Regions from separate parts of the Luteibacter sp. GL_149 genome, predicted to be linked through region 2. Evidence: riboswitches for the same ligand, from Rfam matches in the RefSeq annotation. Region 2 holds a riboswitch; each other region holds the start of a gene.

Region 1 (7,983 bases), 2.2 Mb from region 2:
ACATCGATCACGGCACCTATCCGTATGTCACCTCGTCGAATACGACGGTGGGTGGCGCACTGGCCGGCACTGGCGTCGGCGCACGCGACATCGACTACGTGCTCGGCATCTGCAAGGCATACGCCACACGCGTTGGCGGCGGTCCGTTCCCGACCGAGCTCAACGACGAGATGGGCGAGACGCTGCGTAAGAAGGGCAACGAGTTCGGTGCCAGCACCGGCCGTCCGCGCCGCTGCGGCTGGATCGACCTCGTCGCGCTGAAGCGCGCCGTGCAGATCAACGGCATCGATGGCCTCGCCATCACCAAGCTCGACGTGCTCGACGGTCTGGAAACCATCCGCGTCTGCATCGCGTACGAATATCGCGGCAAGCGTCGCGAACTCGCACCGCTGGACGCCGATGGCTGGGCCGAGTGCAAGCCGGTTTACCTCGACTTCCCGGGTTGGGAAGAGAGTACCGCCGGTATCCGCGACTGGAACAAACTGCCGCCCGCGGCCCGCGCGTACCTGCGCGCGGTCGAAGAGCTGTCCGGCTGCCGCCTGGCACTCGTGGCGACCGGTGCGGACCGCGACGACACGATCGTTCTGGACGATCCGTTCGCCTGATCGAAGGGGTTGTTTCAAAAGAAAGACCCCGCAGTTTGAACTGACCCCCGGAAGTCGGACAGCCGTCCGATCTCCGGGGGCTTTTTTGGGGCTCTTCACGCGTTCTCGGGGCGGGCTCGGCTTCGCCATCGCTTTTTGCGCTGGGACGCTTCGCGAAGAGCCGTCGGCCACCGCCCTCGACGCTCCGTCTCCACCGTCGCTCGGGAAGGGATAGCCGCTGCGCGGCTGGTGTCTTAATGGCTGCGCCCCGTCGCGCCCGCGCGGCGGGCGGGGGTTTTCGATTCGGCCTCCGTGCCTCAGCGAAAACGGCGGACCGTCCAGGTCCGCCCCCTTCGGGCCTTTTCCGCCCGCCGCGCTCGGTTCCGCAAGTCGCGTCGAGGGCGGTGGCCGACGGCTCTTCCGGAGGTTGCGGTGACGTGGGGGAAAGCCGCGCGTGACGCATGACCGGTGGTGACCGCATCCGCCCCCCCTCACGTGCTTGGCTCGCGCTCTGTCCACAACAAACCACAGTCGCCGGTGCCGTGGCCGGGTTGGTCCTTGGGGCCGCCTTAGCCGAGGGCCGCGATACCTTGTTGGAGCGAAAGCGGCGCTACGGCCCGCTCCCGCAGGGACGGCGCCGAAGGCCCCAAGGGCCAATCCGGTCGCGGCCCCCAGACGCACGAGCGTGAGGCGGCTGTCCTCGACCGAAGCTCGACAAGACACGTCACGCCGTCCCCGCTAATGCGTGAAGAGCCTTTTTGTGCGCGATCGCCCAGAGGCCACAGGAAGAGCGGAGTCGCTGCGGGCCCCGGTGTGGCGGTCGCGCTCAAGCGGGCTCCTGCGGAAAGCGCGCCGCGCTCAGGCTTACCGCGACGATACCGATCCTGCGATTTGCTCGTTCGTCGCGTTTGGGTACGGAGAGTCCGATTCCCCGTTGACCTTGCCGTAGACGACACGGTTGCGACCGTCGCGCTTGGCCTGATATAGCGCATCGTCGGCTTCGACAAGCAGGCGGCTTAGTTCGTAGCCGCAGCGGTCGGTCGATGCGACTCCGAAGCTGGCGGTGATCGGGACGTCCGTGCTGTTCTCGGCGACCGTTGTCGCCAGCGCGACACGAATGCGGTCGGCCCGTTCCATCGCCTGTTCGGGCGTGCATTCGGGAAGCATGATGCCGAACTCCTCGCCACCGAGTCGACCGAAGACATCGGTCGAGTGCAGGTATTTCCTGCACACCATGACGGTTCGCTTCAGTACCTGGTCGCCCGCGGCGTGGCCGTGGGTGTCGTTGACGTTCTTGAAGTGGTCGAGATCGAGCAGGATCATGCTGACGCCACGGGACGATTTCGCGGCATAGCGCAGTACCTGTTCGCCTTCGTCGACGAAGTGTTGTCGATTGCATATGCCGGTGAGGCCATCGCGACGCGCCAGTCGCATGAAACGCAATTCCGAGCGTTTGAGCCGGTAGAGGATCAACGCAATAGAAGCGAGAGCGGTCAACAGCAGGGCGATGTAAAGCCGGCTGGTTTCCACGGCTTTACGATCGAGCGCCTGTTGTAGCTGCAGGATCTGGTTCTGTTTGTTCAGGCCTTCGACCTGCAATTTTTTCGCCAGTACCTGTTGCTGGACGATCTGGTAGGCAATGGAGCGCGCGCTGATGTCGTTCAGATAACCCTTGTCGGCGGTGAGGAACTGCTCGTGGTACGCGAGCGCGGCACGCAGGTCGCCGCGCTGTTTTTCGATCAGATAGAGCACTTCGTACGCGATGCTCAGCGGTTCGGTGAATTCGTCCTTGATGGCGCCGTCGATAGCATCGAGTGCATAACCGCGCGCGGTATTCGTATCGCCTTCCTTGAGGTATGCCTGCGCCAGCAGCGCGTTGTACTTGGACGTCAGGCTCGGGTACTGGTCGCGCAGGACGTCCGGATAGTTTGTCTGAAGGAGGTCGATAGCGTCTTTCGTACGATCGTTGGCGATGTAAAAGCGTGCGACATCCGCGCGCAGCGCATTGGCGAAAACGGACTCATGCGCTTCCACGCAGGCGTCGATGCCGTTCTTGAAGCGCGAATCGAGCGAGCTCAGACGACCGCTACGCAGCAATGCGTGCAACTTGAAGGACATCGCCTTGCAGGTGTTTTCACCGGGCGGGATGTCGTCGAGCATCTGTTCCGCATAGGTGATGGCAAGGTCGTACTGTCCCGCTGCGATCAGTACCTGCGCGGCTTCGCCCAGACCCTGGTATCGCGCGGTCTTGTCGGTGATCTGCGGCAGCAGTTCGATCAGCTGGCTCAATCGCGAGAACGCTTCCTCGTAGCGATGGCCGATGCCGAGGATGTTGACCAGCGTGGCCCGGGCGCGAAAACGCAGTACGGCATCGGGCGATCGCTCGGCGATGGCATTCAGCTGTGTCGTGGCGCCTTCGTAGTCGCCGCCGTAGGCGTCCTGCCATGCGATGAGATAACGCAGGTGCCATTGCTGCGATGGCGACAGCGTCGCCGCGTTGCGTTCGAGGCGATCGATGATCTCGACGAACGCAACATGGTCCGACGTCTTGATACTGTCCGCATGGGTGAGCCGGCTGGCCGGATCGTCAGTAGTGGAGGCGACCACACCCGCGTTTCCCACAATCAATCCCAGGAGCATGACCACTCCCGGCAAAAACGGCAGGCGCTTGAGGCCAGCCCGGAACATGACTCAGGCGACGATCGAGCAGTCTTTGGAACCCTTGAGCGAGGCCTCAGTCGTTTCGTCCTCGCCGTCCTTGTGTTCTTCTTCGTTGTCGCTCGGCATCTGCGTGCCGGTATTGTCGTCGCTCGGCATCTGGGTGCCGGTATGATCCATCTGCGTCGCCATGAACGAATGCTGCCTCAGCTGGCTGCGAAGTTCGCCGGCATCGCCGGCCAGAATCGCGGCACGCAATGGTTCGTCGATCTGCGCCTCCGCCATCGCGTGCTCCAGCTCTTCGGGCGATGCGCCACGCAGTCGCGCGTCCTGCCCCAATTTCTCCAGAAAATCGACGACACTCGACATCGAACCATCCCCCGATAGCTGGCGGTTTCAAGACCTGGCCAGTGGCTGTGCGGTGCCCCCCTTGGGCACGGCGACAGCGCGATCATATCCCGCGCGGGGAGCGATCACACTGGTAATTTCACGCGAGTCCGCCGGGGCGAATCGGTCAGGACTTACCGGCCAGCTCCAGGTCGATGGCCGCGAGCCGGGCCCGGACGTCCTTATTCGGCCGCATGGCATGGGCTGGCGGCAGCGCCAACGTGTCGGACATGCCGACATTGGATCGAGGTAAATCGCGCAGCGCCAGGCGTTCGATCCGTGGCGACTGGATAGGCAGCGTGGGCGCCTGATAGATGACGACCTCGTGATCCAGGGAGTAATCCTCGCTCAGCACGTCCACGAGAATCTGCAGATAGGGCTCGCTGGTGGAGAACTTTCCCTTGGACATGTCACCGGTGACACCCACCTGCCAGAGCACCAGCCAGGCGCTGGGATCCACGCGGCGGTGATTGATCATGAACTGGCTGGCTTCGAAATGCTGGCATCCATAGGTACCCGGATCGATGCCGAGGTCCGCGTAAAGGCAGTCCTCCGACGATACGCCCGGTTCCATATGGGCCGGGTATCCCTCGCGGCGGGCCTGCTCGATGGACTTGTGCGGTGCCCAGGCGAATACCCCCGGGTGCCCATAGAAGACGCCGCAGACGCGCTTTCCCGCCCGTACTTCGGTCAGCATGGCGTCGACCATTTGCCGGTAGGTTTCGATTCTCGGCTTACCTTTCGCGTAGTACGGCTGCAGGCTGCGGACGTCCTTATGCATGCCCGACAGCCATAATTCGACGACACCATCGGATACCCCGACGAAGACGACGTCCGCCGCTTCGATGTGGCTGCGCGCCAGCGGTCCCATGTGCGCACCCAGGGTCATGCCGGTGCCCACGCAGACCAGGCTGCCTTTGGATGGGGAAGTGCTCAAACGCGATCTCTCCTGAAGGGATGGTGTCGCGGGCGAGCATACGACGGTTTGCGGACTATGGCGCAGTGCAGCTTGTTCGCCGGGGCGCGAACGTTACACTCGTGGGACCACAGGTGTCCTGCCGCCGTCATTCCGGTGCGCAGGGTGAAACGGGAAGCTGGTGCGGATCGATCGATCCCAAGCCGGCGCTGCCCCCGCAACGGTAGGCGAGAAAACCCGACTGAAGAACCACTGCGAAAGCGGGAAGGTGTCGGGGTGATGCGAATCGCATCGCTCGCAAGCCCGGAGACCGGCCAGTGGCGGACACCTTGCGTGTCCTTCCTCGGGTGTTGCGGTGGGCAACCAGGCGAGCTTCGTCGGTGCCGCATCCGCTCGCATCGACGTGTCTTGTCTGGCTCCGCAGCTCCCTTCGCGGGTGAGCGATACGGAGACAAAACAGATGAACAAGTTGAGCGGCGTTGCGACCGAAGTCGCAAGCGTCAAATTATTGATCGGCGGCGCGTTCGTCGAATCGACCTCCACGCAATGGCGCGATGTCGTCAATCCGGCGACTCAGGATGTCCTGGCGCGCGTTCCCTTCGCGACGGCAAACGAAGTGGATGCCGCTGTGGCATCGGCCAAAGAAGCATTCCGGACCTGGCGCAAGACGCCTATCGGCGTGCGTGCACGCATCTTCCTCAAGTATCAGCAGCTGATCCGCGAGCACATGGGCGAACTCGCGTCGATCCTCACGGCCGAGCAGGGTAAGACGCTGCCCGATGCCGAGGGCGATGTTTTCCGTGGACTGGAAGTCGTGGAACACGCGGCAGGTATCGGCAACCTGCAACTGGGCGAACTGGCCAACAACGTTGCCGGTGGCGTCGACACCTATACGTTATTGCAGCCGCTTGGCGTCTGCGCGGGCATTACGCCGTTCAATTTCCCGGCGATGATTCCGTTGTGGATGTTTCCCATGGCGATCGCGACCGGCAATACCTTCGTGCTGAAGCCATCCGAACAGGACCCGATGGTGACGATGCGCCTGGTCGAACTCGCGCTGGAAGCAGGCATTCCCAAGGGTGTACTCAATGTCGTCCACGGTGGCGAAGAGGTCGTCAACGCCATCTGCGACCACCCCGATATCAAAGCCGTGTCGTTCGTTGGATCGACGAAGGTGGGGACGCATGTCTATCATCGTGCATCGCAGGCCGGGAAGCGCGTCCAGTGCATGATGGGTGCGAAGAATCACGCGGTGGTGCTTCCGGATGCCAACCGCGAGCAGACGCTCAACGCGCTTGCCGGCGCGGCGTTCGGTGCGGCGGGCCAGCGTTGCATGGCGGCGTCGACCGCGGTACTGGTGGGCGAGGCGCGGTCCTGGATTCCCGAGCTGGTAGCGAAAGCAAAAACCCTCCGGGTCAATGCGGGTAGCGAGTCGGGCACCGACGTCGGTCCGCTTATTTCTTGTGCGGCGCGCGAACGGGTAGAAGGCTATATCGCATCCGGCGTACAGCAGGGCGCGATCCTGGAGCTCGACGGACGTTCGCCGAGCGTGCCCGGTTATGAGAGCGGAAACTTCGTCGGACCGACGATCTTCTCGGGCGTCAAACCCGGCATGCGGATCTACGACGAAGAAATCTTCGGGCCGGTACTCGTCATCCTCGGTGCGGATTCGCTGGACGAAGCCATCGAGCTGATCAACGCCAACCCCAACGGAAACGGCACGGCCCTCTTTACGCAAAGTGGCGCCGCCGCACGTCGTTTCCAGGAGGACATCGATGTCGGTCAGGTCGGTATCAATGTGCCGATTCCTGTGCCCGTACCGTTGTTTTCGTTTACCGGGTCGCGCGCATCGAAACTTGGCGACCTCGGTCCTTACGGTAAGCAGGTCGTTCTTTTCTATACCCAGACCAAGACGGTGACGCAGCGCTGGTTCGACGACGACACGCTGCATGTCGGGGTCAACACCACGATCAGTCTGAAGTAATGGTGGCGGCCATGGACATTCACGTAACGCCGCCGCCATGGGATCTCGGTGAGGATCAGCTTGCCTTCCGCGAGGCGGCCCGGGCCTTTGCCGTGGCGGAACTGGCACCGCATGCCGCGCGCTGGGACGCGCACTGCGAATTTCCGCGCGAAGCCATCGGCAAAGCGGGCGAGCTGGGTTTTTGCGGGTTATATGTCGACGAGATAGCTGGCGGATCGGGCCTGACCCGGCTGGATGCCGCGATCGTGTTCGAAGAACTGGCAGCTATCGATCCGTCTACAGCGGCCTTTATCAGTATCCACAACATGGCGACATGGATGCTGACGGCGCATGCGCGTCCCGCGCTGAGGGACGTATGGGGACCGCCGCTCGCATCGGGCAGGAAGCTTGCTTCGTATTGCCTGACCGAGCCCGGCGCCGGTTCCGATGCCGCTTCTCTGAAGACGCGTGCCGTACGCGATGGCGATCGCTATGTTATCGACGGCGCGAAAGCATTCATCTCCGGTGCGGGTGCCACCGATGTCATGGTGGTGATGGCGCGCACGGGCGGCAACGGTGCCGGTGGCATCAGCGCGTTCGCGGTGCCCGCCGATGCGAAGGGTATCGGTTACGGTCGCAAGGAAGAGAAGCTGGGCTGGAACAGCCAGCCCACGCGCAGCGTCAGCTTCGACGGGGTGCGTGTTCCCCTCGATCATCTGCTGGGCGAGGAGGGAGGCGGTTTCAGGCTCGCCATGAAAGGCCTGGATGGCGGACGCACGAATATCGCCGCATGTTCGCTCGGCGCCGCACAGGGCGCGATCGATGCCGCGCGGCGTTACATGGGCGAGCGGCGGCAGTTCGGGAAGAAGATCGGCGAATTCCAGGCATTGCAGTTCAAGCTCGCCGACATGGCGACTCAACTGGTCGCCGCGCGACAGATGGTGCATACGGCGGCACGCAAACTCGACGCCGGCACGCCGGATGCATCCGTGTGGTGCGCCATGGCCAAGCGGTTCGCCACGGACGCCGGCTTTGCGATCTGCAACGATGCGCTGCAGATCCATGGCGGATATGGCTATATCCGCGAGTACCCGATCGAGCGGTTGCTCCGCGATTGCCGCGTGCACCAGATACTCGAAGGGACCAACGAAATCATGCGCGTGATCATTGCGCGCCACCTGCTCAACACCGAAGAGGAATTGCGATGAGTTCGCACCGCGGCACGTCCTACACGAATCTGCAGATGGAGGTCGACGATCATGTGGCGATTGTCACGATCGCCAATCCACCGGCCAACACCTGGACCCGGGACAGCCTCGCCGCGTTGCGCGATCTTGTCGTCGACCTGAACAGCGATCGCGATATCTACGCGCTGGTTATCACCGGCGAAGGCGAAAAATTTTACTCCGCCGGTGCGGATCTGAAGCAGTTCGCCGATGGCGACAAGGCGCTGGCGCGCGATGCCGCACGCCGGT
Region 2 (7,983 bases):
GGCACGTGTGCTCCGGTGAAAGGCAAAAAAAAGCACCCTTTCGGGTGCTTTGGATGAACGGACGATAGCGACGGATGGATTATCCGTTCGTATCGCCCCGCTGCAGACGCACGCACCCGCGATGCGCCTGCAAAGCAGGCGGCCTGTCGTGGATCAGTATGTGCATCACGCGGATCATGGTCGTTCGGTGTCCTTCGGTTGTCGCGCAGGCTACGCCTGTCGCGACAAGGTTTCAACGTGACCCATCAGATCGGGTTGGGCGCACTTCTTTTCAAGACCCGGGCACCCGGCCGGGCTAAGCTGGCTCCCACGCGAACGAACGAGATGCCCGCATGCCCCTGTTCTCCCGGTCTCCCTTCGCCTTCGGCATCCTGCTCAGCTTCGCCGCCGCTTTTGTCGACACGATCGGCTTCGTCGCGCTTTTCGAGCTGTTCACGGCCCATGTCACGGGCAACTTCATCGTTATCGGTGCCACGCTGATCGGTCATCACGGCGGTCTGGCCATGAAGCTGCTGGCGTTGCCGGTGTTCGTCGTTTCCGTCGTCGTCACGACGCTTGCGGTGCGCACGCTGGAACATCGCGGCCGGCAGACGCTCGGCTGGTTGCTGGCCGCGCAGATCGTCTTGCTCTGCGTGTTCATGGCGTCCGGCATGCACTTTGCGCCCATTGTCGATGCGGATGCCTGGAGTACGGCCGTGACGGGACTGATCGCCGTCGCCGCCATGGGTATCCAGAATGCCGGTTCGCGCATCGTTTTTCCGACCATCGCGCCGACCACGGTCATGACGGGCAATGTGACCCAGGTCGTCGTGGATCTCACCGACCTGTCCCGGCACGGCACCGACGCGGATCTGACCGGGGCACGCATGCGTCTGGGCAAGATGCTGCCGGCGGTACTGGCATTCGCGATGGGGTCGCTCACCGCGGCGCTGCTGTGGCAACGGGCCGGGTTTGCCTGCGTCGCGCTGGCTATCGCCGCACTGGTCGCGGCTTTCTTCGTGGCGCCGGCCGGACAGCCCGCACCGGCGCACTCGCCGTAATGCGGCCCTGTCCGGTATAGCTGGCGCGATCGTCCGGATCGGCACATCATTCGAGACCTTCGTTCGTTCTCATGAAGGCTGCTCGATGGAATACGTAAAACTCGGCCATACCGGTCTCGATGTCTCTCGTCTCGTCCTCGGTTGCATGACTTACGGTGTGCCCGATCGCGGCAGTCACCCATGGACGCTGGATGAAGATGCCAGCCGGCCGTTGATCCGCAAAGCCGTGGATCTGGGCATCAATTTTTTCGATACCGCAAATTCCTACTCCGACGGTACGTCGGAAGAAATCGTGGGACGTGCGCTGAGGGATTTCGCGCGACGCGACGAAGTCGTGATCGCCACCAAGACATTCTTCCCGATGCGCAAGGGACCGAATGGCGGCGGTCTGTCGCGCAAAGCGATCCTTCATTCGATCGACGCGAGCCTCGAACGGCTCGGCACTGACTATGTCGACCTATTGCAGATTCATCGCTTCGACCCGGCGACGCCTATCGAGGAAACCCTCGAAGCGCTGCACGATGTCGTGAAAGCCGGCAAAGCGCGTTACATCGGCGCATCGTCGATGTTCGCGTGGCAGTTCGCACGGATGGTCTATACCTCGCGCATGAACGGCTGGACGGAGTTCGTCAGCATGCAGAACCATCTGAACCTCATCCAGCGCGAGGAAGAGCGCGAGATGCTTCCGTTCTGCGAAGACGAAGGCATCGCGGTCATACCGTGGAGTCCGTTGGCGCGCGGTCGCCTGACCCGTGACGCGGATACCACCAGTACGCGGCAGGACACCGATAACTACGGCGGTACGTTGTACAACGGGGCGGTGGAGTCCGATCGTGCGGTGATCCAGGCGGTGGCACGGGTCGCGGCCAATCGGGGCGTGCCTCGTGCGCAGATCGCGCTGGCCTGGGTCATGAACAAGCCCGAGGTTACCGCGCCGATCGTCGGCGCATCGAAGCCGCAGCACCTCGACGATGCGGTCGCGGCGCTGGAGATCGCGCTTTCGCCGGAGGAAATAGCCACGCTGGAAGCGGCGTACCTGCCGCATCCGGTGGTGGGTTTCGAGTAACCCCGATAGCACGTCCGTGTGTGTAGGAGCCCGCTTGCGGGCTCCTACACACACGGGCTCGCCTCTATAAAAGACAAACCTTCTCATCGCAACATGCTCACGTCCTTTACCCCTAACATCGACAAATGCCCGCCGACACCCCAGACCTTGGCCTCCTCCTCGCCGACCTCGCCGCCAATCAGGCGCGTGCGCTCGCGCGTGCCCTTGGCCGCTCGAAAGACCGGCACAAGGCGATTCACGAGGCGCGAAAGGCGGTACGCCGCCTTCGCGCCGTACTGAACATCGGTCTGGCCAGGTTCGACGAAGACGCAAGCGCCATCGACCGGGGACTGCGCGCACTGGGTCGCGGCCTGTCCACCCTGCGCGACTCACATGTCGCCGTGGTCACGGGAAAGACCCTGGTCGGCGAAGCCAAACCCGCGGAACGTGCGGCATGGGACGCCGCAATCGCGGCGCTGGAAGCGCGCCGCGACGGCATGCTCGGCGAGGCCCTCCGCCTCGATCCCGAATTTCGCCGGCGCATCGCGCGCGTGCAGCGAGCCGCTGGCGCTATCGCCGCGCTGCCCTGGAAGCGGGTAAAGAAGAAGCATGTCCGGGAGGCGCTGGAACTCAGTGCCCGGCGAGCCCACCGCGCCGCCGAAAGGGCTCAGGAGGAAGGCACGCCCGTGACGATCCATAGCTGGCGCCGCCGCGTGCGCCGGGAGCGGCTTCAGTTGCAGGCACTCCAGTCGATGCACAAACGCTCGGGTGTGCATATCGAGGGCGTCGTCGAACACACCGGCTCCATCCGCAAGCTCATGCGTACGGCCGACCGCCTCGGCTGGCAGCAAGACCTACGCCTGCTGAAGAACGGCCTGCGCGCGACGCATACCGATATCGACGAGGCCGTACTCGCCACGATTCGCAGCGCCATCGCCTCCGCTCGTCCCTGAGACCACCGCCCTTTCCTGCGAGAACGTTTGACTTCGGACGTCCGGACGGCTAACTTTCGCGTCGTCAGCGGTCTTTATCTCTGTATTCGAATATAGAGATAAAGCTAAGAGGGAAGCCGGTGTGAATCCGGCGCTGCCCCGCAGCGGTATGTGGAAACGAACTCGTCAGGGGCTCGAAGCCCCGGCACTGGACCGGATCGGTCCGGGAAGCGACGAGGCAGGTGGTGCGCATGCGCACCGTGTCCACGAGCCCGAAGACCTGCCGCCGACCGAGGGCGCGAGCGACCGTCATGGGTTGCACGCGCCTGGTCCGACCTGGGTTCGCGTTTCCGTTTCCGAAACGCTACCGGTTCGCCCGCGGGGGCGAAGGTCGACGGTCAGTCCGCCATGACGCTCGCGCTTGTCTCGCTCTCATGGGCGGGACACACGGGCGCGCGTCGCGACGGTATGGCCGCCCTTCCCTCCTCTTTGCCACGAAGAGGATGCACTCATGCCACACGTTACCTACCTTGGATTTCCCCGCATCGGCCGGCGCCGCGAACTGAAGCGAGCGCTGGAAAGTCACTGGCGCGGCGAAAGCTCCGCCACCGAACTGCTCGATACCGCACGCGACCTGCGCCATCGCCACTGGGCGCTTGCCCGGGAAGCCGGCGCGGACAGCGTGCCGGTGAACGATTTCTCGCTTTACGACCACGTACTGGATACCGCGGTGCTGCTCGATGCGATCCCCGATCGTTATCGCGCACTGGATGCCGCCGATCCGCTCGCCGCCTATTTCGCCATGGCGCGTGGCGTGCAGACGGCTTCGGTGGATCTTCCCGCGCTTGAAATGACCAAGTGGTTCGATACGAACTACCACTACCTCGTGCCCGAGCTGTCGGCGGGGCAGCGATTCGCCGCGCGTACGGACAAGCTGATCGGCGAATTCCGCGAAGCCACCGCCGCCGGCCATCTCGCCCGGCCGGTCGTGCTGGGCCCGATATCGTTCCTGCGGCTGGCCAAGACCACCGATGGCAGCGACGCACTGGCATTGCTCGATGCGATTCTGCCCGCGTATGTCGACGTGCTCACGGCGCTAGCCGCCGAGGGCGCCGCATGGGTACAGATCGACGAACCCTGTCTGGCACTCGATCTGGACGACGCGGCACGCGATGCCTATCGGCATGTGTATGCCACGCTCGCGGCTGCCAACGGCCCGCGCATCCTGCTCGCCACCTATTTCGCGGCACTGGACGATAACCTTCCCCTCGCCGTTTCGCTGCCGGTCGCCGGCCTGCACGTCGATCTGGTTCGCGCGCCGGAGCAGCTCGAAGCGGTTGCCCTGGCATTGCCCACCGATCGCGTGCTTTCGGCCGGTGTCGTGGATGGCCGCAACATCTGGCTGAGCGACCCGGGCAAGGTCATGGGGCAACTGCGCGCGCTGTCGGCGCGTATCGCCGACGACCGTCTGTGGGTCGCCACGTCGTGCTCGCTGCTGCACGTTCCCATCGACCTTACCGGCGAAAACGACCTGCGCTCCTCGTTGCGCGACTGGCTGTCCTTTGCCCGGCAGAAAATCGCCGAACTTCGACGCTACGCCGATGCGCTCGCGGGCGACCCCGATGCGATGAATGCTCTGGCAAGGCAAAGCGAACGCGTGGCGACGCGCGCGAAATCCAGCGACGTGGTCCGCGTCGACGTCCGCGCGCGCCTGCGCCAGCTGACGCCGCAGGCGGCACAGCGTCGATCGGGTTATTCCAGTCGCGTCGTGTCCCAGCGCGAGCGCTTCGGCCTGCCGGAACTCCCGACGACCACGATCGGTTCGTTCCCGCAGACGCAGGAACTGCGCAAAGCGCGTTCGGCCCATCGCGCCGGCAAGCTCGACACGGCAACCTACGAAGCCGTGCTACGCGACGACATCACACGCGCCGTACGTTTCCAGGAAAGCATCGGCATCGACGTGCTCGTCCACGGCGAGCCCGAACGCAATGACATGGTCGAATACTTCGGCGAACAACTCGACGGTTACGCCTTCACGGCCAACGGCTGGGTTCAGAGCTACGGTTCGCGCTGCGTAAAACCGCCGGTGATCTACGGCGATGTCGCACGCCCCGAGCCGATGACCGTGCGTTGGTCCGCATATGCGCAGTCGCTGACCCAACGTCCCATGAAAGGCATGCTCACCGGCCCGGTGACGATGCTGCAATGGTCCTTCGTACGCGACGACCTGCCGCGCGACGAAGTATGCCGGCAGATCGCACTGGCACTGCGCGACGAAGTGCACGACCTGGAAGCCGCCGGTATCGGCATCATCCAGATCGACGAACCCGCGCTGCGCGAAGGACTGCCGCTGCGTCGCGCCGAGTGGACGAACTATCTGGGCTGGGCCGTACACGCCTTCCGCATCGCGGCCGGCGGCGTCAGCGACGCCACGCAGATCCATACCCATATGTGCTACTCGGAGTTCAACGACATCATCGAATCCGTCGCCGCGATGGACGCCGATGTCATTTCCATCGAAACCAGCCGGTCGCGCATGGACCTGCTCGATGCCTTCACCCGCTTCCGCTACCCCAACGGCATCGGCCCCGGCGTCTACGACATCCATTCGCCCCGCATCCCCAGCGAAGACGAAATGGCCGACCTGCTGACCAGGGCGCTGGCTGTCCTGCGTCCCGACCAGCTATGGGTAAACCCCGACTGCGGCCTGAAAACCCGCGGCTGGCCCGAGGCGGAATCGGCCCTGAAAGCCATGGTCTCGGCGGCACAGAGACTGAGGGCACGCGTCCGGACGGCGGCGTAATCTTCGTGTGCGGGAGCGCCCTGGCGCGCTCCCGCACACGTTTTCTGTCTGAATATCACGCAACCGTCAGGGAGGCGCGATAGGCTTGGACTGCAAAACCGCCAAGGGCCGTGTATCATAGCCCGCCCCCATTCATCTCTTTATCCGTAAAGAAGGATATATCACCGCGATGAGCAGCTACCTCTTCACCTCCGAGTCGGTCTCCGAAGGCCATCCGGACAAAATCGCCGACCAGATCTCCGACGCCGTTCTGGACGCCATCCTGGCCCAGGATTCGCGTGCACGCGTGGCCTGCGAGACGCTGGTGAAGACCGGCGTGGCCATCGTCGCCGGCGAGATCACCACCAGCGCCTGGATCGACCTCGAAGCCCTGACCCGCAAGGTCATCCTCGACATCGGCTACGACAGCTCCGAAGTCGGTTTCGACGGCGAGACCTGCGGCGTGCTGAACCTGATCGGCAAGCAGTCCCCGGACATCAACCAGGGCGTCGACCGCAAAAAGCCGGAAGAACAGGGCGCGGGCGACCAGGGCCTGATGTTCGGTTACGCGACGAACGAAACCAACGAATACATGCCGGCGGCGATCCACTACGCGCATCGCCTCGTCGAGCAGCAGACCAAGGTCCGCAAAAAGAAGAACAGCCCGCTGCCGTGGCTGCGCCCGGACGCGAAGAGCCAGGTCACCCTGCGTTATGAAGACGGCAAGGCCGTCGCCATCGACGCCGTCGTGCTTTCCACCCAGCACGATCCGGGCGTGAAGCAGAAGGACCTGATCGAAGGCGTGCGCGAGCTGATCCTGAAGCCCGTGCTGCCGGCGAAGCTCCTGCACAAGGGCACCAAGTTCCACATCAACCCGACCGGCAAGTTCGTGATCGGCGGTCCCGTGGGCGACTGCGGCCTGACCGGCCGCAAGATCATCGTCGACACCTACGGCGGCTGGGCCCGTCACGGTGGTGGCGCGTTCTCCGGTAAGGATCCGTCGAAGGTCGACCGTTCGGCGGCCTACGCGGCTCGCTACGTGGCGAAGAACATCGTCGCCGCCGGCCTCGCCGACCGTTGCGAAATCCAGGTCAGCTACGCCATCGGCGTCGCCGAACCGACCTCGATTTCGGTCACGACGTTCGGCACCGGCAAGATCTCCGACGAGAAGATCGAAAAGCTGATCCGCAAGCACTTCGACCTGCGCCCGTACGGCATCATCAAGATGCTCGACCTGGTGCACCCGATGTACCAGCCGACGGCATCCAACGGCCACTTCGGCCGCACCCCGTACGACATCACGGACGCGAACGGCAACACGTTCACCGCGTTCTCGTGGGAAAAGACGGATAAAGCCGATGCGCTGCGCGAGGCTGCTGGTCTTGGAGTTGCGAAACGTAAGTAAGTCGCTTCGGACATGGCGAGATAAGACGGGCGCCTCGCGGCGCCCGTTTTTTTTGCGCGCGTCGAACGATTCAGCGCCGAGAGAAACCTGCCCCTCACCGTCGTCCCTGCGCAGGCAGGGACCCAGTGCGGTGCAATGGGTTGTCGCGACTACGCTCGATCAGCTCTTCGCGACAGCACGACGTGCGGGGGTGAGGCAAAGAACTCGCCGTCCCCACGTCGAGGCCACGTCGAGCGGTGAGGGAGTTTGGGGTAAGAGCGGTGGCTTACCAGCGCTTCGCGGGTCTTGCGTAGGAGCGTGCCTGAGCGCGATATCCACGAAGTTGCAGGAAGTGCCGAACCACCGTTATCGCGATAACTCATTGCACCGCACTAGATTCCTGCCTGCGCAGGAATGACGGTGAGGGAAGGTTTGGCCTCATCGCATTCTCAAATAATTACCACGCATTTTTCGGAATAATCGGATGGCTGCGTGGGTGACGGGTTGCGATGCTTGGCGAGCCGTCGACTCCTTTGACGGCCGGGCGTCGAAACCCGAGTTACTAAAACTACGCAGGTCGACTCATGTCGCCTGCGTTCACTCCCGCGTGTTTACGGCGGGCGTGTCGGGCAGGCTTCGGCCTGGCCGGGTTTTGGTTTTAGTAACCGGTTTCGACCCCGACACGTCCGCCACCTCGCGCATCGCGGGTGGCGGCTCTTCGGTCACATGGAGCCGTGCATGTCCTCTCCCTTCCCCGCCCTCGTCTCCTCCTGTCCCGTGTGTCGCGGCGATCTCGCGCT
Region 3 (7,983 bases), 800 kb from region 2:
GGCGTGGCTATCGGCTGGATGTGTGCCACCGCGGACAGCGGCACCATCGTGCCCTTCGAGCTCTTTACATAGGTATTGAGCAGCGCGCCCGGGCTCAGCGTCTGCGCGGAAGCCGCGGTCAGCACGACCCAGTACTGGTTGATGTCGGAGTAGATGATCGATACCTGGCGCTGGCCGAACGCGTTGTACAGCGCCGAGTCGATATCGCCCATGCCGACGTTCAGCCGGCCCGCGGCGTCGCGATCGACCTTGAGCATCTGTTGCTTGCCGACGATGTCGAAGTCGCTGCCGACATCGCGCATTTCCTTGACCGTGCGAAGCTTGCGTACAGTTTTCAGCGCCCAGTCCTGCAACGGTTCGCCGCTGGTGCTGATCAGCTGGAACGAATACGCGCCGCGATTGCCGTTATTGCCGCCGCCGCCGAGGAACTGCACGGGACTCATGAAGACCTGGACGTCCGAGATCTTCTCGTAGGTTTTGCCGAGCCGCTCCATCACCTTCTTGATGTTGTCCCTGCGCTCGCCGGGACCGGAGCCGTAAGGCTTCAGATCCACGAACATCATGCCGTTGCTGCCGACCGCGCCGCCGTTGTCGCCGCCGAGGATCGTGGTGACGTCCAGTACGGCGGGGTCCTGCTGCATGATGTCGCCCACGCGCTTCAGTCGCCGCGCCATTTCGCCGGGCGAAATATTGGCATCGGCACTGACCTGGGCCTGCATCATGCCGGTGTCTTCCTCGGGCATGAACCCGCCGCCGGCCGTGGCGACGACGCCCCAACCGAGACCGATCGTGGCGATCAGCAGGAAAATGGGCTGCCAGCGCATGATCCGGCGGTGATGAAGCGCCCAGTCGAGCGCGCGTTCATAGATGCGTTGCAGTCCATTGTCGAAGCGCTCGAGCGCGCGCTCGAAGCGCGAGACTTTACGGTTTTCGCCTTCGTGCTTCAGATACCTGCCGCATAGCGCCGGCGTCAGCGTCAGCGACACGATGGCCGAAATCAGCACAGCGGCCGCCAGCGTGACCGAGAACTCGCGCAGCAGTTTCACGATCAGGTTATTGCCGAACAGCAGCGGCGCGAAGACGGCGACCAGCGAAAGCGTGATGGACACGACGGTAAAGCCGATCTCGCGCACGCCCTCGAGCGCGGCTTCCATCGGGCCCGCACCCTTCTCCATGTGCCGCACGATGTTCTCGATGACCACGATCGCATCGTCGACGACGAAGCCGATGCATAGCACCAGCGCCATCAGGGACAGCGTGTTCAGCGTATATCCCAGCGACCACATGATGACGAATGCGCCGGCCAGCGAAAGCGGCACCGAAAGCGTCGCGATCATGGTCGGACCCATGCGGCGCAGGAACACCATCATCACCGCCACCACCATCACGATGCTGATGAGCAGCGCGACCTTTACCTCGTGCAGCGCGGAACGCGTCGTCTGGGTCAGGTCGAAGATGGGGGTAACGATGGCGTCGGCGGGGAGCGAGTGGGCAAAGCGGGGCAGCGCCGCGCGAATGGCTTCGGCCGTTTCGATCGAGTTGGCATTCGGGCGCTTGCTGATCTGCATGCTGACGGCGCGCTCGCCCTGGAACCAGGCGGCCTGGTATTCGTCCTGCGCACCGCTCTGCACCTTCGCGATATCGCCCAGGCGCACCGGCACGTTATTGCGTACCGCGATCAACAGGGCGGCGAAATCCTTTGGCTCGCGCAGACCGTCATTGGCCAGCACGGTCATCTGGGTGGTGCCGTCGCTGATCGTGCCCTGCGGCGAATTCACGTTAGCCGCGTGCAGGGCGTTCGAGACGTCGTTGGTGGTCAGCCCCTTGGACGAGAGGGCATTGGTATCCAGTTCGACGCGTACCGCATGCGGGGTACCGCCGAAGACCTGCACGCGCGATACGCCCGGAATCTGTGCCACGGCCGGCGCCAGCAGCGTGTCCACCGTGTCGTAGAGCCTGTCCGGGGGAAGGCTTTTCGAGGTGATCGATACAAGCAGCACGGGGATCGAGCCCGTGTCGAACTTGAAGTACTGCGGGGGCGACGGCATGCCGGTCGGAAGATCTTTCGCCGCCGCGTTGATGGCAGCCTGGACGTCGCGCGCCGCCTTGTCCGTACTGCGATCCATGGTGAAACGGACCTGCACGAAGCCCGAGCCTTCGTTGCTGCTCGAATACATGCGGTCGACGCCGGGAATCTGCCCGAGGTGGCGTTCCAGCGGCGCGATGATGGTCGAGGCCATCGTCTGCGCGTTGGCTCCCGGCATCTGCGCGGACACGAAAACGGCGGGCACGTCGACGGACGGCAGCGCGGCGACGCCGAGCAGCAGATAGGCGATGAAGCCGGCGATCAGCAATCCCGCCGCCAGTAGCGACGTTCCGATGGGCCGGCGAATGAATGGGGCAAAGATATTCACGAACACTCCCTGTAGCGCGACAAGCATAACCGCGCACAGTGGACTTTATGCCCGCCGTTCGTTGCAGTTACGTGTGCCTTAAGTCGCTCCCCTGCCGGAAGGCAGGGGTCGGGAGGAGCATGAATAAGCTTTGTCGCGCGGCCGGTTGCACCGCACTGGACCCCTGCCTGCGTAGGGGGTGACGAACGACGATGAGGGGCATTCACGGAGCGCATCGCCAGCACGACGATGCACCCCGACTACCCCTCACCGTCGTCCCGCCCCGGTCTCCGGAAGAACGAAAGCGCCGTATCGGACGCTCTTGCTCTTACAGCCCCGGCATATACCGCACGGTCACGTAGTACGTCCGGCCGAGCTGGTTATAGAAAGCCACCGTCTCGTACGAGTGATCGAACACGTTCGCGACGCGGCCCTGCAGGCTCCAGCCCGGCTGGAAGCGCCAGGTGGCGCGCAGGTCGGTCGTGGCGTAGCCACCCAGGCGACGGGTGTTCGCCGCATTGTCGTAGCTCTTGCCCGCGGCGTTCAGCGTGCCACCGATCGTGAAGTCGCCAAGATCGCGGTCGAGATCGATGCGGCCGGTCTGATCGGGGCGGCGTGCCAGTTTGTTGTTGTACTGGTCGCCTTCCGTGCGGTTGCGCGGCTGCTGCCAGGTCAGGTACGTGCGCACATGCCAGCCGTCGACATCGGCGCCGAGCTGACCTTCCACGCCGCGAACGCGAGCCTTGTCCACATTGATCGGCAGGAAATTCGAGTCGAAGCCGATGAGATCGTCGAACTTCGTCTGGTAGGCGTTGACCGCCCAGTTCCAGATGCCCGGCGTGCCGGACAGGCCGATTTCCGCCGTCTTCGCCTTTTCGGGCTTCAGGACAACCGGTGCGCCATACGGGTAGTACACGTCGTTGAACGATGGCGCGTGGAACGAGGTGCCGTACGACGCCGTGACCTTCATGCCGTTGTCGAACCGGAAACCGTACGCGGCGGCGCCGGTCGTGTGGTTGTCGAACTGGCTGTTATGGTCGCGGCGCACCGACAGCTGGATCTCGTGGGGGCCAAAGATGCCCTGGTACAGCGCGAAGACGCCCGTGTTGTTGCGGTTGTCGCGTGCGTAGCCCGTGTCGCTGTCCAGGTGTTCCTTCTGGTAGTCGACGCCGGCGCTCAGGATCTGGCCCGGGGCGAGGGTGAAGTCGTTCTGCCAGGAAGCCTGGTTGCGCTTCGAGTACAGGTAACCCGTGCGCTTCATGTTGGCGTTGTATTCGGCGCCGTTGAGATAGTTGTCGGCGCGGTCGATGTTCTGGCCGACGTTGAACGTCATGCGCCACATGTCGAGCGGGCTGAAGGCGAGCTTTGCGCCAGCAATCTGCTGCGAGCGACGGGTGAAGTTCTGGAAGCTGCCGTCGTATTCGATGTCGCCCTTGCTGCGCAGCCAGTTGGCCGCGAGCTCGGTACCGTCGTCGAAGCGGTAGCCGCCGCTCAGCGCGCCGTTATAGGTGCGATAGGAATCCTTGTCCGGCTCGTCGACGAAGCAGCCGGCGAAGGCCTTGGCGGCACCGACGCGGCAGGCATTGATGCCGGTGGTGTACTGGCCACCGAGGCTGGCGTTGTACCAGCCGTGGCCGTCGCCGCCGGACAGGCCGAACTGGCCGCCGACCAGGCCGTGGCTGCCGCCGGTCATGCTGATCGAGGGCGTCGGTGCCTCACCGGCCTGGCCGTGGCGGGTGAAAATCTGGATGACGCCGCCGATGGCGTCCGAACCGTAAAGGCTGGAGCGCGGACCGCGCACGATCTCGATGTGGTCGATCTGCTCCACGGGCAGCTGTTCGTAAGCGGGAATGCCGGCGCCAACGGTGCCGATACGCACACCATCGACCAGGACCAGTGTGTGGCTGGAGTTCGATCCGCGCATGAAGAGAGAGGTTTGCTGACCCAGGCCGCCCGAATTGGCGATCGAGATACCCGGCAGGCCGGTGAGCAACTCCGCGACCGACTGGGGCTGCAGGCGTTCGATATCGTCGCGCGTGATCACGGTGACCGGTGCGAGCGTTTCGTCGAGCGGCATGGCGGAGCGCGTGGCCGTCACGACAACCGGATCGAGCTTGTTCGCTGTGTTCTGGTCGGCGGCATGGGCCGCGGCGATGCACGACAGCAGGGCGGTCGCGAGCAGGGTCTTCTTCATGGAACGTTTCTTCCTCTACCGCGTTGAAGCGCGGGTGTTAGCCAGCGTGAGGCTGGAAGGGAAGACATCGCGAACGCGACGCGCAGCCGCTGAAGGCCGCGCAAAGGTCCCCGATTCGCCCTCCGCGAACCAGCCAATAAAGCGCCGCGTACGCGCTTCGAAGCGCATACGAGCTATCGGGCCGGTCTCCGGACTCGCGCACGACGTGTCTGCACACGTCCGGACCGGCGCCTTCCCGCGCTTGGCGCAGTGGCGTCTCGCCGATCCGGGAATACCGCGTCGCGGTATTCCACTCGCTTACCGTTGCGGGGGCAGTGCCGGCCTTGTCGCGCCTTAAAAGGGCGACGCACCGGCTTCCCGTTTAATCCTTCCGGCGGACGCCGTCGGGACACCCGAACCGCGCCACTTTAGCGTTGCGCTTCAAAACCAGCAAGTTAAGAACTCGTTTACGGAATTTCTTCACGAAATCGTAAGAACGGCACTTGACCGACGCAAAAACCTGCGAGTAGGGTCGGCGTGAGCTCAGCGTCCGGTCCAGGGGAAATCCCTGGACGAGAGGGGCACTACCGCCAGTTACAGCCGTCCGGAGGGGGGCGCTGCCGTCGAAAGTGCGGATGGTCTGGGTTCGAACAGAGTTCGGTTGCGGCTTGCGACCGTCTCATTTGCTGTTAATTTCTGGGGAGAAACAAAATGCAGCGCTCCATCAACCGCAGCCCCGTGCTGCGTCGGTCCGTCTTGTGCACCGCGCTTGCCCTGAGTCTGGCAAGCGGCGCGGTCCTGGCACAGTCCAATGCTTCCGGTGTCGTTTTCGGCCGCGTCGCGCAGCCCGAAGGCAGCGTCGTCCATCTGCAGAACCTGGACACGGGCCTGACCCGTGACGTCGGCGTCGATGCCGACGGCCGCTATCGCGCAAGCTCGCTGCCGGTCGGCCGCTACAAGGTATCCGTCGAACGCGGCGGCCAGACCGTCGAAACCCGCGATAACGTCCAGGTCTCGCTTGGCGGCGGTGTCGACGTGTCGTTCGCTGGCTCAGCCGCGCCGGGATCGGCTCAGACCCTCGAAGGCGTGCAGGTCACCGGCAACGTCCTGCCTGCGATCGACGTTTCGTCCGTCGACTCGCGCACCGTCCTCACGTCCCAGCAGTTGCAGAAGCTTCCGCTGGCCCGCGACGTCACCGCCGCCGCGCTTCTCGCGCCAGGCGTTGTCGCAGGCGATAGCCGTTACGGCAACGTGGCGTCCTTCGGTGGTTCGTCCGCGTCGGAAAACCAGTACTACATCAACGGTTATGCGGTAACCAATGCGCTGACCGGTCTTGGCTTCACCAGCCTGCCGTTCGACGCCATCGACCAGCAGCAGATCTTCACCGGCGGCTACGGCGCCGAATACGGCCGTTCGACCGGTGGCGTGATCAACGTCGTCACCAAGCGCGGCGGTAACGAGTGGAAAGCTGGCGTCGGCATGTACATCACGCCGCAGTACTTCCGTCAGTCGCCGCGCAGCATTTATCGTACGAACGGTCAGCTCTTCCAGTACCGCGGCGACAACAAGAGCACGGACATGCAGTACACCGGCTACATCAGCGGTCCACTCATCAAGGACAAGCTGTTCCTGTACGCCGCGGCTGATTTCACCAAGTCCGATAGCAAGAATGTCAGCAGCATCCTGGCGCCGCAGAAAACCAATCAGACGTCCAAAGCCACGAAGTGGATGGCCAAGATCGACTGGAATATCACCGATAGCCACCTGCTGGAACTGACCGGCATCGGCGACAAGACCAACGTCGATCGCAGCGTTTACAAGTACAACTACGCGACCGGTACCCAGGGTGCTTTCATCGGTACCGATAAGCTGAAGAACTTCGACGCGGGCGCTGGTTCGGCGCCTGGCGGCGATGTGTATATCGGCAAATACACCGGTTACATCACCGACAACCTCACGATCAACGCGTTGTACGGTCACTCCACCACCAACCATGTTCGCGATCTGAACTATGCCGGTTCGCCGAATTGCCCGTGGATCACGGACAGCCGCCGCGGCATCTCCAGCCCGATCGTCGGTTGCGGCCTGGTCAACGGCACGGTGCTTGGTGCGGGTGCGAAGGACAAGACCCACGGCTACCGACTGGACGTCGAATACCGCATCGGCGATCACGACCTGCGTGCGGGCGTGGATAACCAGACGCTGGAATCGAGCGCCGGCAATGTCTACGAAGGCGGCTATCGCTGGGTCTACCGCAACGCCGGTAAAGTCACCGGCCGTCCGGACATCGTTCCGCCGCCGGGTACGCAGTACGTCGCCGAAAAGCGTCTCTTCCAGACCGGCGCCTCGGTCAAGGTCGAGCAGGAAGCGCAGTTCATCGAAGACAAGTGGCAGGTCACCGATCGCTGGATGGCGTACATCGGCCTGCGTAACGAGCAGTTCAAAAACCTCAATGGTGCCGGCGAAACTTACGTCAAGCAGCGTCATCAGCTTGCGCCGCGTCTTGGCGTGACGTGGGACGTGTTCGGCGATTCGACCTTCAAGGTGTATGCGAACGCCGGTCGCTACCATCTGGCGATTCCGTCGAACGTGGCTATCCGTGGTGCCTCGGCATCGATGTATTACAGCGAGTACTACACCTATTCGGGCGTGGGTCCGAACGGCGAACCCACGGGTCTGACCCAGCTCGGCAATCGCGCTTACCTCAACGGCGAGGACGGCCATACGCCGAACCCGAAGACCGTTGCCGCGCAGGGCATCGATGCTTATTACCAGGACGAATACATCCTGGGCTTCGATAAAGCGATCAATGCGGACTGGAGCTACGGCGCCAAGGTCACCTATCGCAAGCTGAAGAGTTCGATCGACGACTTCTGCGATTCGCGTCCGTTCGAGAAGTACGCCACGCGCAAGGGCATCGACATCAGCAACGCCAGCATCCCGGGCTGCTATCTGTTCAATCCCGGCAAGGGCGGCACCTTCCAGGTGGATATCGATGGCAAAGGCACGCTGGTTCCGTTCGAGCTGACCAAGCAAGATTTCATCACGGATGCAGGCGTAGGCTTCCCGGATCTGAAGCGCAGCTACTACTCGCTCGACCTGTACCTGGAACACCACTTCGATTCGCGCTGGTACGGTCGCGTCGATTACACGTTCTCGCGTAGCTACGGTAACTCCGAAGGCCAGCTGAAGTCCGACATCGGCCAGCTCGATCCGTCGGTGACGCAGGACTGGGATGCTCCGGAAATCATGCAGTACACGAACGGTCCGCTGCCGAACGATCGCACGCATGCACTGAAGGCCTATGGCTACTTCCAGGCGACACAGGAGTGGTTGTTCGGTGCGAACATCGCCATCGCGTCGGGTCGTCCGAGGAACTGCATCGGCCTGGACCCGGTCGATGCGATCCAGTACGGC
Region 4 (7,983 bases), 1.1 Mb from region 2:
CCAGTTCCTCATTCGTATACGGGCCATAGGCATCGGACGTATCGAGGAAGTCGATACCGAGCTCGAAGGCCCGTTGCAGCGTGGCCATCGATTCGGCATCGTCGCGGCCGCTATAGAACTCGCTCATGCCCATGCAGCCAAGGCCCAGAGCGGAAACCGTCGGCCCGTTGCGGCCAAGTGTGCGGGTGATCATGCGTGTCTCCTGCGGTTCGAGGGGGAGAGGGGAATCGCCACGACGGGCGGTTCCTCCGGGGATTCGGGAACGGACTGGCCGTAGAAGGACCGGTAAAGGGCGATCTTCTCGTCGAGCCGGGCGATGGTTTCGGTGAGCCGTTGAAGCTCGCCGCGCATGTGCGACGCATGACGCGCCAGCAGATCGCCTTTCAGGCGTACGTTCTCGGGGGTCTCGCCTGCACGGCGCAGCTCCGCGTATACCTGGATATCGCGCATGGACATGCCCGTGCCGCGCAGGCGCAGCACGAACTCGATCCAGGCCATTTCCGGCTCGCCGTAGACGCGCTGGCCGGAGCGACGGGGAACCGGATCGATCAGGCCGATCTGTTCGTAATAGCGCAGCGTATGCGCGGTGAGACCGGTGGCGAGAGCGGCTTCACGGATGCTGAGAAAGGTGGGCATGCGAAGACGATACGCCTTCGAGTGCGCTCTAAGTCAACCCTTCAGGATGAAACGATTTTCACGTGGGATTGCCCTTAAATCCGTTTCACACCGGTAACGGGTGTACGGGTGTCGGCTTGTGGTCGGCGTCCAGCGCGATCATCGTGAACGTACCGCGCGTGCAGAGTTCGCGCGCGCCGGAGATGAGGTCTTCGGTGAACATGGCGACGTCGATCTTCATGGACGTGCGCCCGACGCTGACGACTGTGGCGATGAGTTCGACCATCTGCCCCTTGCGCACGGGCACGTGGAAATCGACCTGCTCCGAGCGGGCAGTGACGACGATCTGGCGCGAATACCGCGATGCCGCGAGGAACGCCGCCTTATCCATCCATGCCAGTGCCTGTCCGCCGAAAAGCGTGCCGAGGTGGTTGGTGTGGTCGGGGAAGACGATTTCGAGGAGACGGGCTTCGGTGGGATTCGAGGGGGATGCCATGGGCGTCGGCCTTTTCGTTGTGCGTTGCGACATTGTGGGCGACGCACACGCTTCGTGCCACCCGTCCGGCCATCGGTTGTAGGAGCCCGCAAGCGGGCTCCTACGCAAAGCAAAAGCGAAGGGGCAAGAAAAAGGCCCGCCCCTGCAGCGCAGGAACGGGCCTTTTCGGTGTCACGAAATCCGATGGATCAGAACGACGCGTCGAACGTCACTTCGCCCTGCACGCCGACCTGGTACGACGAGACGCGGCGCTCGAAGAAGTTCGTCAGTTCCTGCACGTCCTGCAGATCCATGAAGTCGAACGGATTCTTCGCGCCGTACTTCTTCGGCATGTCGAGCTGGACCAGGCGCTGGTCGGCGCAATATTCGAGGTACTGGCGCATGTCGTTGACCGACAGGCCGGCCACGCCGCCCGAAAGCACGTCGGCCGCGAACTGCGTTTCGCATGCGATGGCATCTTCCATCATCGCTTCGACCTGAGCGCGCATCTCGTCGTCGAACAGATCCGGTTCCTGCTCGCGCACGGTGCGGACCACTTCGAACGCGAACGCCATGTGGCCGGATTCGTCGCGGAACACCCAGTTGGTACCCGACGCGAGACCGTGCAGCAGGCCGCGCGAGCGCAGGTAGTAGACGTAGGCGAACGCGGCGAAGAAGAACAGGCCTTCGATGCACGCGGCGAAGCAGATCAGGTTGAGCAGGAACTGACGGCGGTGTTCGCGCGTTTCCAGACGGTTGAGGTTCTGGATGGAATCGATCCACTTGAAGCAGAACTCGCCCTTCTGGCGGATCGAGGGGATGCTCTCGATCGCGGCGAACGCCTTGTTGCGCTCGGACGGCTCAGGGATATAGGTATCGAGCAGCGTGAGGTAGAACTGCACGTGCAGCGCTTCCTCGTACAGCTGGCGCGACAGGTACATGCGCGCTTCGGGCGAGTTCACGTGCTGGTACAAATTCAGCACGAGGTTGTTCGACACGATCGAATCGCCCGTGGCGAAGAACGCCACCAGACGATGGATGAGGTGACGGTCCGCGTCGGACATCTTGGTCGTCAGGTCCGAGGTATCCAGTGAGAAGTCGACTTCCTCGACGGTCCACGTGTTGCGGATCGCGGCGCGGTACATCTCGTAGAACTGCGGATATTTCATCGGCCGCAGGGTCAGCTCGAAGCCGGGGTCGAGAATGTTGGTATCGCGGGAGATCGGAGCTGCGGACATGGGTGAACCTCAGGGCAATTCGGGGTGTGGCTTTGAAGCGGGGGTTGGAGGTGGGAAGTGGGGGCGCATTTCCGGCGATCGCCCGATAGGGCTGGAACCGTCCGGCGGAATCACGGCCTGCGTGACGTTACCAGCACCCTCGGGCGTTCGACGCCGCGCCCCCACTTCCCAGCCCCCACCCCCGCTCTTACTTACTGACAGGCTTCGCAGTACTCGGGGTTCTCGAGCGAGCAGAACACCGCGGCCGTGGCTTCTTCCTGTGCATCGACGACGGGTGCGATCGGTGCGACGGCGGCGCCGGACGACACCGTGGTCTTCTGGATGCGCGTGGCCGGGCGGGAACGCAGGTAATACGTCGTCTTGATGCCCGACTTCCATGCGTACATGTACATGGACGACAGTTGCCCGATGTTCGGATTTTCCATGAACAGGTTCAGCGACTGGCTCTGGTCGATGTACGCGCCGCGTGCGGCGGCGAGGTCGATGAGGGCCTTCTGCGGCAGTTCCCACGTGGTGCGATACACCTCGCGCAGCGCGGCGGGGATCGATGCGATGCCCTGTACCGAACCTTCGGCGAGCTTGATCGCGTCACGCACATCGGCGGTCCACAGGCCTAGTGTCTTCAGTTCTTCGACGAGGTAGCGGTTCACCACCAGGAAGTCGCCCGACAGCGTTTCGCGCTTGAACAGGTTCGACACCTGCGGCTCGATGCACTCGTAGCAACCGGCGATGGACGCGATGGTCGCGGTCGGCGCGATGGCGATCAGCAGCGAGTTGCGCAGACCGTGTGCCTTGATCTTTTCGCGCAGTGCGGTCCAGCGGTCGTCCTTGCCATTCGGCCTGGCCTGCGGCCAGTAGTCGAACTGCATGTCGCCGTTGGCGGCGCGCGTTTCGGAGAAGCCCGGATGCGCGCCTTCGCGTTCGGCGATCTCGTTCGACATCGTCAGCGCATTGAAATAGATCTCTTCGGCGATGCGGGTCGACAGCGCGAGTGCCTCGGCCGAGTCGAACGGCAGGCGCAGCTTGAAGAAGACGTCCTGCAGGCCCATCACGCCCAGGCCGACCGGACGCCACTTCACGTTCGCCGTCTTCGCGGTGGAGATCGGATAGAAGTTCAGGTCGATGACGCGGTCGAGCTGGCGCACGGCGATACGCACCGTGGAGGCGAGCTTTTCGTAATCGAACTGACCGTCGACAACATGGCGCGACAGGTTGATCGAGCCCAAGTTGCACACGGCCGTTTCGTCGGCCGACGTGACTTCCAGAATCTCGGTGCACAGGTTCGACAGATGGATGACGTTTTCCGGCTTCGCGGTCTGGTTGCTGGTGGCGTTCGAGCGATCCTTGAACGTCATCCAGCCGTTGCCGGTCTGGGCCAGCGAACGCAGCATGCGGGCGTAAAGCTCGCGCGCCTTCACCGTCTTTACGGCGAGGCCGTCGGCTTCCGCTTTCGCGTACGCGGCATCGAACGTCTCGCCCCACGTGTCGACGAAGTGCGGCACGATCTTCGGGTCGAACAGCGACCAGTCGCCATCGGTTTCGACGCGACGCATGAAAAGGTCGGGAACCCAGTTGGCGAGATTGAGGTTATGCGTGCGGCGCGCATCGTCGCCGGTGTTCTCGCGCAGCTCGAGGAATTCCTCGATATCCGCGTGCCACGATTCCAGGTAAACGCATGCGGCGCCCTTGCGCTTGCCACCCTGGTTCACGGCGGCGACGGAAGCGTCGAGGGTCTTCAGCCACGGCACGAGGCCGTTCGAATGACCGTTGGTGCCCTTGATCAGCGAACCGCGCGAACGGATGCGCGAGTACGCCAGACCGATGCCGCCGGCGAACTTGGACAGCTGCGCGACGTCGCCGTACTTCTGGTAGATGCTTTCCAGCGCGTCCAGTGGCGAATCGAGCAGGAAGCACGAAGACAGCTGCTCGTGCGCGGTGCCGGCGTTGAACAGCGTGGGCGAGCTGGCGAGGTATTCCAGCGACGACAGCAGCTTGTACAGCTCCAGCGTTTCGCCGATGTCGTTGCCGCCCAGCGCGCACGCGATGCGCATGAAGAAATACTGCGGCGTTTCGATCACGGTGCGCTTCTGCGGATGGCGCAGAAGATAACGGTCGTACACCGTGCGCAGGCCGAAGTATTCGAAGCGGCGCGAGGCGTGCGTGTCGATGGCGTCGTTGAGCTTGCGCGAGTTGATCGCGACGAAGTCGCGCAGGCGGTCGTTCAGGATGCCCAGCTCGTGACCGCGCAGGATCGACTGCGAGAACGACTGGATCTCCTGGCCCGACACTTCCTTGTCGACGAATGCCGACAACAGACGCGCTGCCAGCTGGCCGTATTCCGGTTCCTCGGCGGTGAGCGCGGCCGAGGTGCGGATCGAAAGCTGGTCGAGTTCCTGCGTGGTGGCGCCGTCGTACAGACCACCGATGGTCTTGAGGGCGACACGCATCGGGTCGACGGCGAAGAGGCCGTCGGCGCTGCGAGTCACCGCGCGCACGATCTTGTTGACGTCGACGGTTTCATGGCCACCGTTGCGCTTGGTGACGCGCATCTGGCCGGGGTTGTGCGGAGGAGTCAGGGTGAAGTCCGGTGCGGGACGCTCGGCGCTGGTCTTGTAACCGGCGGCCGGAGCCTTGTCGTTGCTGGAAGGAGTCGCTGCGGCGTCGGCCGGCGATGCGGTGCGCTCGCGCGCGGAGGAATCCATTGTTGTTGTCATTTTTAGGCTTGCCCCATGGCCAGGAAAGCTTGCCTGCTCCCACGCGCAGGGCGAGTAACCGGGTGAGCTTCGCGGACAGGTCGAGGGCGGACACCCTGAGGGCTCCGCGCCGCGACGTCCCTCCCCGCGGAGGTCGTCACCACTACCGTCGCCGATCGGGCGGCGGTCGCTGGCAGGTCTTCGGACTTCGTGGGCATGGACCTTTCGATCCGCCTACCTGTCGCTTCCCAGCCCCCTGAGGACCAGTGCATTGACAGGATCGTTCCCACTTACCGCTGCGGGGCAGTTCCGGATTTACACCGGGATTCCCTTTTAAGTCCGACCGACAGCCGCGTCTGGACGGACACCAACGAGGCACACGATATAGGCGGGCGACAGTCAGGTCAACACAAGATGTAGTGTGTTCGGCCTATGTCATTGATTGGGCTTCGGAACGAATTTTTCAATGGTTTCACGGGCGGGAAAGGCCCAGAACCGGTCGAAAATCTCAAGTATTTTCGACCGGTTTTTTCGGCATGGCGTGGGTCGTCCCGCGCCGCTTCGTCGGGTCTGTTACATCCCGATCATCGACTTACCCTGCGACAGCACCTTGTCGCAGACCTTCTGGGTCAGCTGCTGCTTCAGGTCGCCGCCCGAGCTGGAGCCGCCGCCAAGCGAGCCAAGGCTCAGGCCCTTGGTGCTGCCGCTACCCAGCGATCCCAGGTCGACGCTCTTCCCGTCGCCCGTCTTCAGGATGCCGTTGGCGCCATCGGTATAGCCCTTGTCCTTCGTGGCCGACGACGAAGACGACTTGCCGCCGATGCCGTATTTGCCCATAAGTTTGTCGGTTGCCGAGCCGGACCCGCTGTCGTTGCCGGCGGCTTTCGTATCGCCCGTGACGGAGCCCAGGAGCTTGTCCTTCACGGACGAGGCGCCGCTGTCGCCGCCCAGGAAGTTGTTCTTCAGGCAGTACTGGATGATGCCCGCCGCATTGGTCGCGCTACCGGAGGTCAGCGACGAGGCGGAGTTTCCGCCCACCATGCCCTTCAGTTGGTCGAGGTTCTGGGCCGACGCGGAGCCGGTGGCCAGGACGAGCGCAAAGGCAAGATACGACAGGCTGCTGGACGGTTTCATGGCGGAGCTCCTGCTTCAAGGGAGCCCATAAGTAACTCCGCGAATGTTAGCCGGATGTGTCCGTCCGCACGGGACCGGTCATGGATCGCAGCACGCCATCCCGGCGGATCAGGCCGTGATAGAGCGCGGCGCTGACATGCACGACGACGGTCAGGAACAGCAGGTAGGCAAGATACCCGTGCGCGGCGCGCAGCCAGGCGAAAGCGACCGGATTCGCGGACAGGATGGACGGCAGCCGTAGCGACGCGCTCAGCATCACCGGCTCGCCGCTCGCCGACACCATTGCCCAGCCGATCAGAGGCATCGCGATCATCAGTGCATACAGCAACAGGTGCGATCCGTACGCGGCGAGTTTCTGCCACAGGGGCAGATCGGCGGGCAGCGGAGGCGGACGGTGGCGAAGGCGGATGGCGATACGCAGGATCGCGAGGATAAGAATCGCGATGCCCAGCGGCTTGTGGATGTGGATCAGCGTTTCGTGCCGTTCGGACACCGACGCGACCATGCCCGCGCCGATGAACAGCATGGACAGGATCATGATCGCCATCAGCCAGTGCAGCGCACGGGCGAGCGGATGGAACATGTCGGCACGGGTGTTCATCGTGCACCCTCCTTTGTCAGGCCACGGGCTTCCTCGGTCGTCCGTCGACGATACGAATCGGCGTAAGCGGCGGAGCGCGCCGCGAGCAGCGGGTCGTTCGAGCCCTCGATGCCGGCGGGCAACACTAATGGGTCGTAGTTGACGTCGCGGCAGGGGCCGCTGTCCTGGGGCTCGGTCGCCTGCACGGTGAGCGTGCCGGCGTCGATCTGCTTGTGGTCGGGCGACCACGCCTGAGCGGCGTCGTCGATCGCGTCGCCGGGGGCAGCCAGTGTCACCAGAAGATGCCAGCGCAATGGACCGGCGGCCAGACGCCTGACGAGGTCGGCGGCGAGGTAATCCGGATCGCCTGCCGGGCCGGGGGCGGCATCGGTGGCCTCGGGGATCAACGCCCAGCGGACCGCCTGCTTATCGCCCTTGCCGTCGACGAAGTAGAAGGAGTTGATCGACGAATAAGCCTCCGTCGCATAGCTGGCGGACGGCCTCGCGGTCTTCACCCAGGTAAGGAATGGCTTGGTCTCGGGGTGGGCCGCAAAGAACGCGGCGACCTTCCTCGGATCGGGTTTACCCGTGGAAGGGTCCGCCGCGGTGGCCAGTTGCTGATCGTAGAAGGCTTGGGGCGTGGACACCGGGAAGACCGGCATGGCATTCATCCCCGTGCGCCACTGCTGCCCGTCCGGTAGCGCGAAACGCAGTGCGAAGCTCCGGATCGGAATACTGCCGTCGGGTGCATAGGGATTGCCGCCGGGCAGGGCGAGGCGTCCCAGTACGGGTGTCTGCTGGCCTTGTTCGAAGACGCTGGCCGTCGACAGGTTTGCCGCGGCACCGCTGCCTTCGAACACGCCTGTCACGCAAACACCTTTGGCGTGGTTGCGTCGGAAGCCGGGATGGTCGCCGCCGTTGTGCTGGAGCGCATCGACGATACGTTCGGGCGTGAGTCGATGCGGCGCCAGCCATCCCCCGACGTAACCGAAGGCTGCTACCGAGACGATCGCGACGCCACCTATCGCGGCGAAGCGCAGCACGCGTCGTCGCGGATCGAGCGGAGGTCTGGACGGCGTTTGGATAGGCATTGCGCAAGGCTCCGCGTGAGATGACCTTCAATTGACCGGCGAGTGCCGCATTTGCTTTCGTGACCCACGGCCTTTCCCGTGGCCGGACCCCGCCGCTAGGATCGACGGGTTAGCCGATGCGTGGCATCGGCGGTCACGGCTGGGGTTTCATGCACAA

Evidence for each region. Region 2 has a riboswitch for cobalamin ahead of metE (5-methyltetrahydropteroyltriglutamate--homocysteine S-methyltransferase). Riboswitches for the same ligand answer to the same signal wherever they lie in the genome.
Region 1: another riboswitch for cobalamin. It lies ahead of AC3IR3_RS14230 (CoA-acylating methylmalonate-semialdehyde dehydrogenase); the one in region 2 lies ahead of metE (5-methyltetrahydropteroyltriglutamate--homocysteine S-methyltransferase).
Region 3: another riboswitch for cobalamin. It lies ahead of AC3IR3_RS20260 (TonB-dependent receptor domain-containing protein); the one in region 2 lies ahead of metE (5-methyltetrahydropteroyltriglutamate--homocysteine S-methyltransferase).
Region 4: another riboswitch for cobalamin. It lies ahead of AC3IR3_RS18950 (ribonucleoside-diphosphate reductase subunit alpha); the one in region 2 lies ahead of metE (5-methyltetrahydropteroyltriglutamate--homocysteine S-methyltransferase).

What each region holds. Positions count from the first base shown of each region.
Region 1 is NZ_CM174395.1:3,216,991-3,224,973, reverse strand. It holds gene AC3IR3_RS14250 (adenylosuccinate synthase) at 1-605, shown strand, start outside; gene AC3IR3_RS14245 (diguanylate cyclase) at 1,449-3,224, opposite strand; gene AC3IR3_RS14240 (hypothetical protein) at 3,276-3,611, opposite strand; gene AC3IR3_RS14235 (SAM-dependent methyltransferase) at 3,757-4,566, opposite strand; cobalamin riboswitch at 4,661-4,878, shown strand; gene AC3IR3_RS14230 (CoA-acylating methylmalonate-semialdehyde dehydrogenase) at 5,006-6,529, shown strand; gene AC3IR3_RS14225 (acyl-CoA dehydrogenase family protein) at 6,529-7,716, shown strand; gene AC3IR3_RS14220 (enoyl-CoA hydratase) at 7,713-7,983, shown strand, end outside.
Region 2 is NZ_CM174395.1:689,711-697,693, reverse strand. It holds gene AC3IR3_RS03135 (YoaK family protein) at 333-1,040, shown strand; gene AC3IR3_RS03130 (aldo/keto reductase) at 1,126-2,106, shown strand; gene AC3IR3_RS03125 (CHAD domain-containing protein) at 2,232-3,038, shown strand; cobalamin riboswitch at 3,090-3,319, shown strand; gene metE (5-methyltetrahydropteroyltriglutamate--homocysteine S-methyltransferase) at 3,529-5,820, shown strand; gene metK (methionine adenosyltransferase) at 5,990-7,204, shown strand; gene AC3IR3_RS03110 (hypothetical protein) at 7,922-7,983, shown strand, end outside.
Region 3 is NZ_CM174395.1:4,622,970-4,630,952, reverse strand. It holds gene AC3IR3_RS20265 (efflux RND transporter permease subunit) at 1-2,414, opposite strand, end outside; gene AC3IR3_RS20260 (TonB-dependent receptor domain-containing protein) at 2,722-4,587, opposite strand; cobalamin riboswitch at 4,750-4,997, opposite strand; gene AC3IR3_RS20255 (TonB-dependent receptor) at 5,278-7,983, shown strand, end outside.
Region 4 is NZ_CM174395.1:4,310,677-4,318,659, reverse strand. It holds gene AC3IR3_RS18970 (aldo/keto reductase) at 1-193, opposite strand, end outside; gene AC3IR3_RS18965 (MerR family transcriptional regulator) at 190-636, opposite strand; gene AC3IR3_RS18960 (acyl-CoA thioesterase) at 722-1,111, opposite strand; gene AC3IR3_RS18955 (ribonucleotide-diphosphate reductase subunit beta) at 1,300-2,328, opposite strand; gene AC3IR3_RS18950 (ribonucleoside-diphosphate reductase subunit alpha) at 2,520-4,877, opposite strand; cobalamin riboswitch at 5,197-5,408, opposite strand; gene AC3IR3_RS18945 (DUF2501 domain-containing protein) at 5,595-6,155, opposite strand; gene AC3IR3_RS18940 (cytochrome b) at 6,202-6,756, opposite strand; gene AC3IR3_RS18935 (catalase family peroxidase) at 6,753-7,826, opposite strand; gene AC3IR3_RS18930 (family 78 glycoside hydrolase catalytic domain) at 7,943-7,983, shown strand, end outside.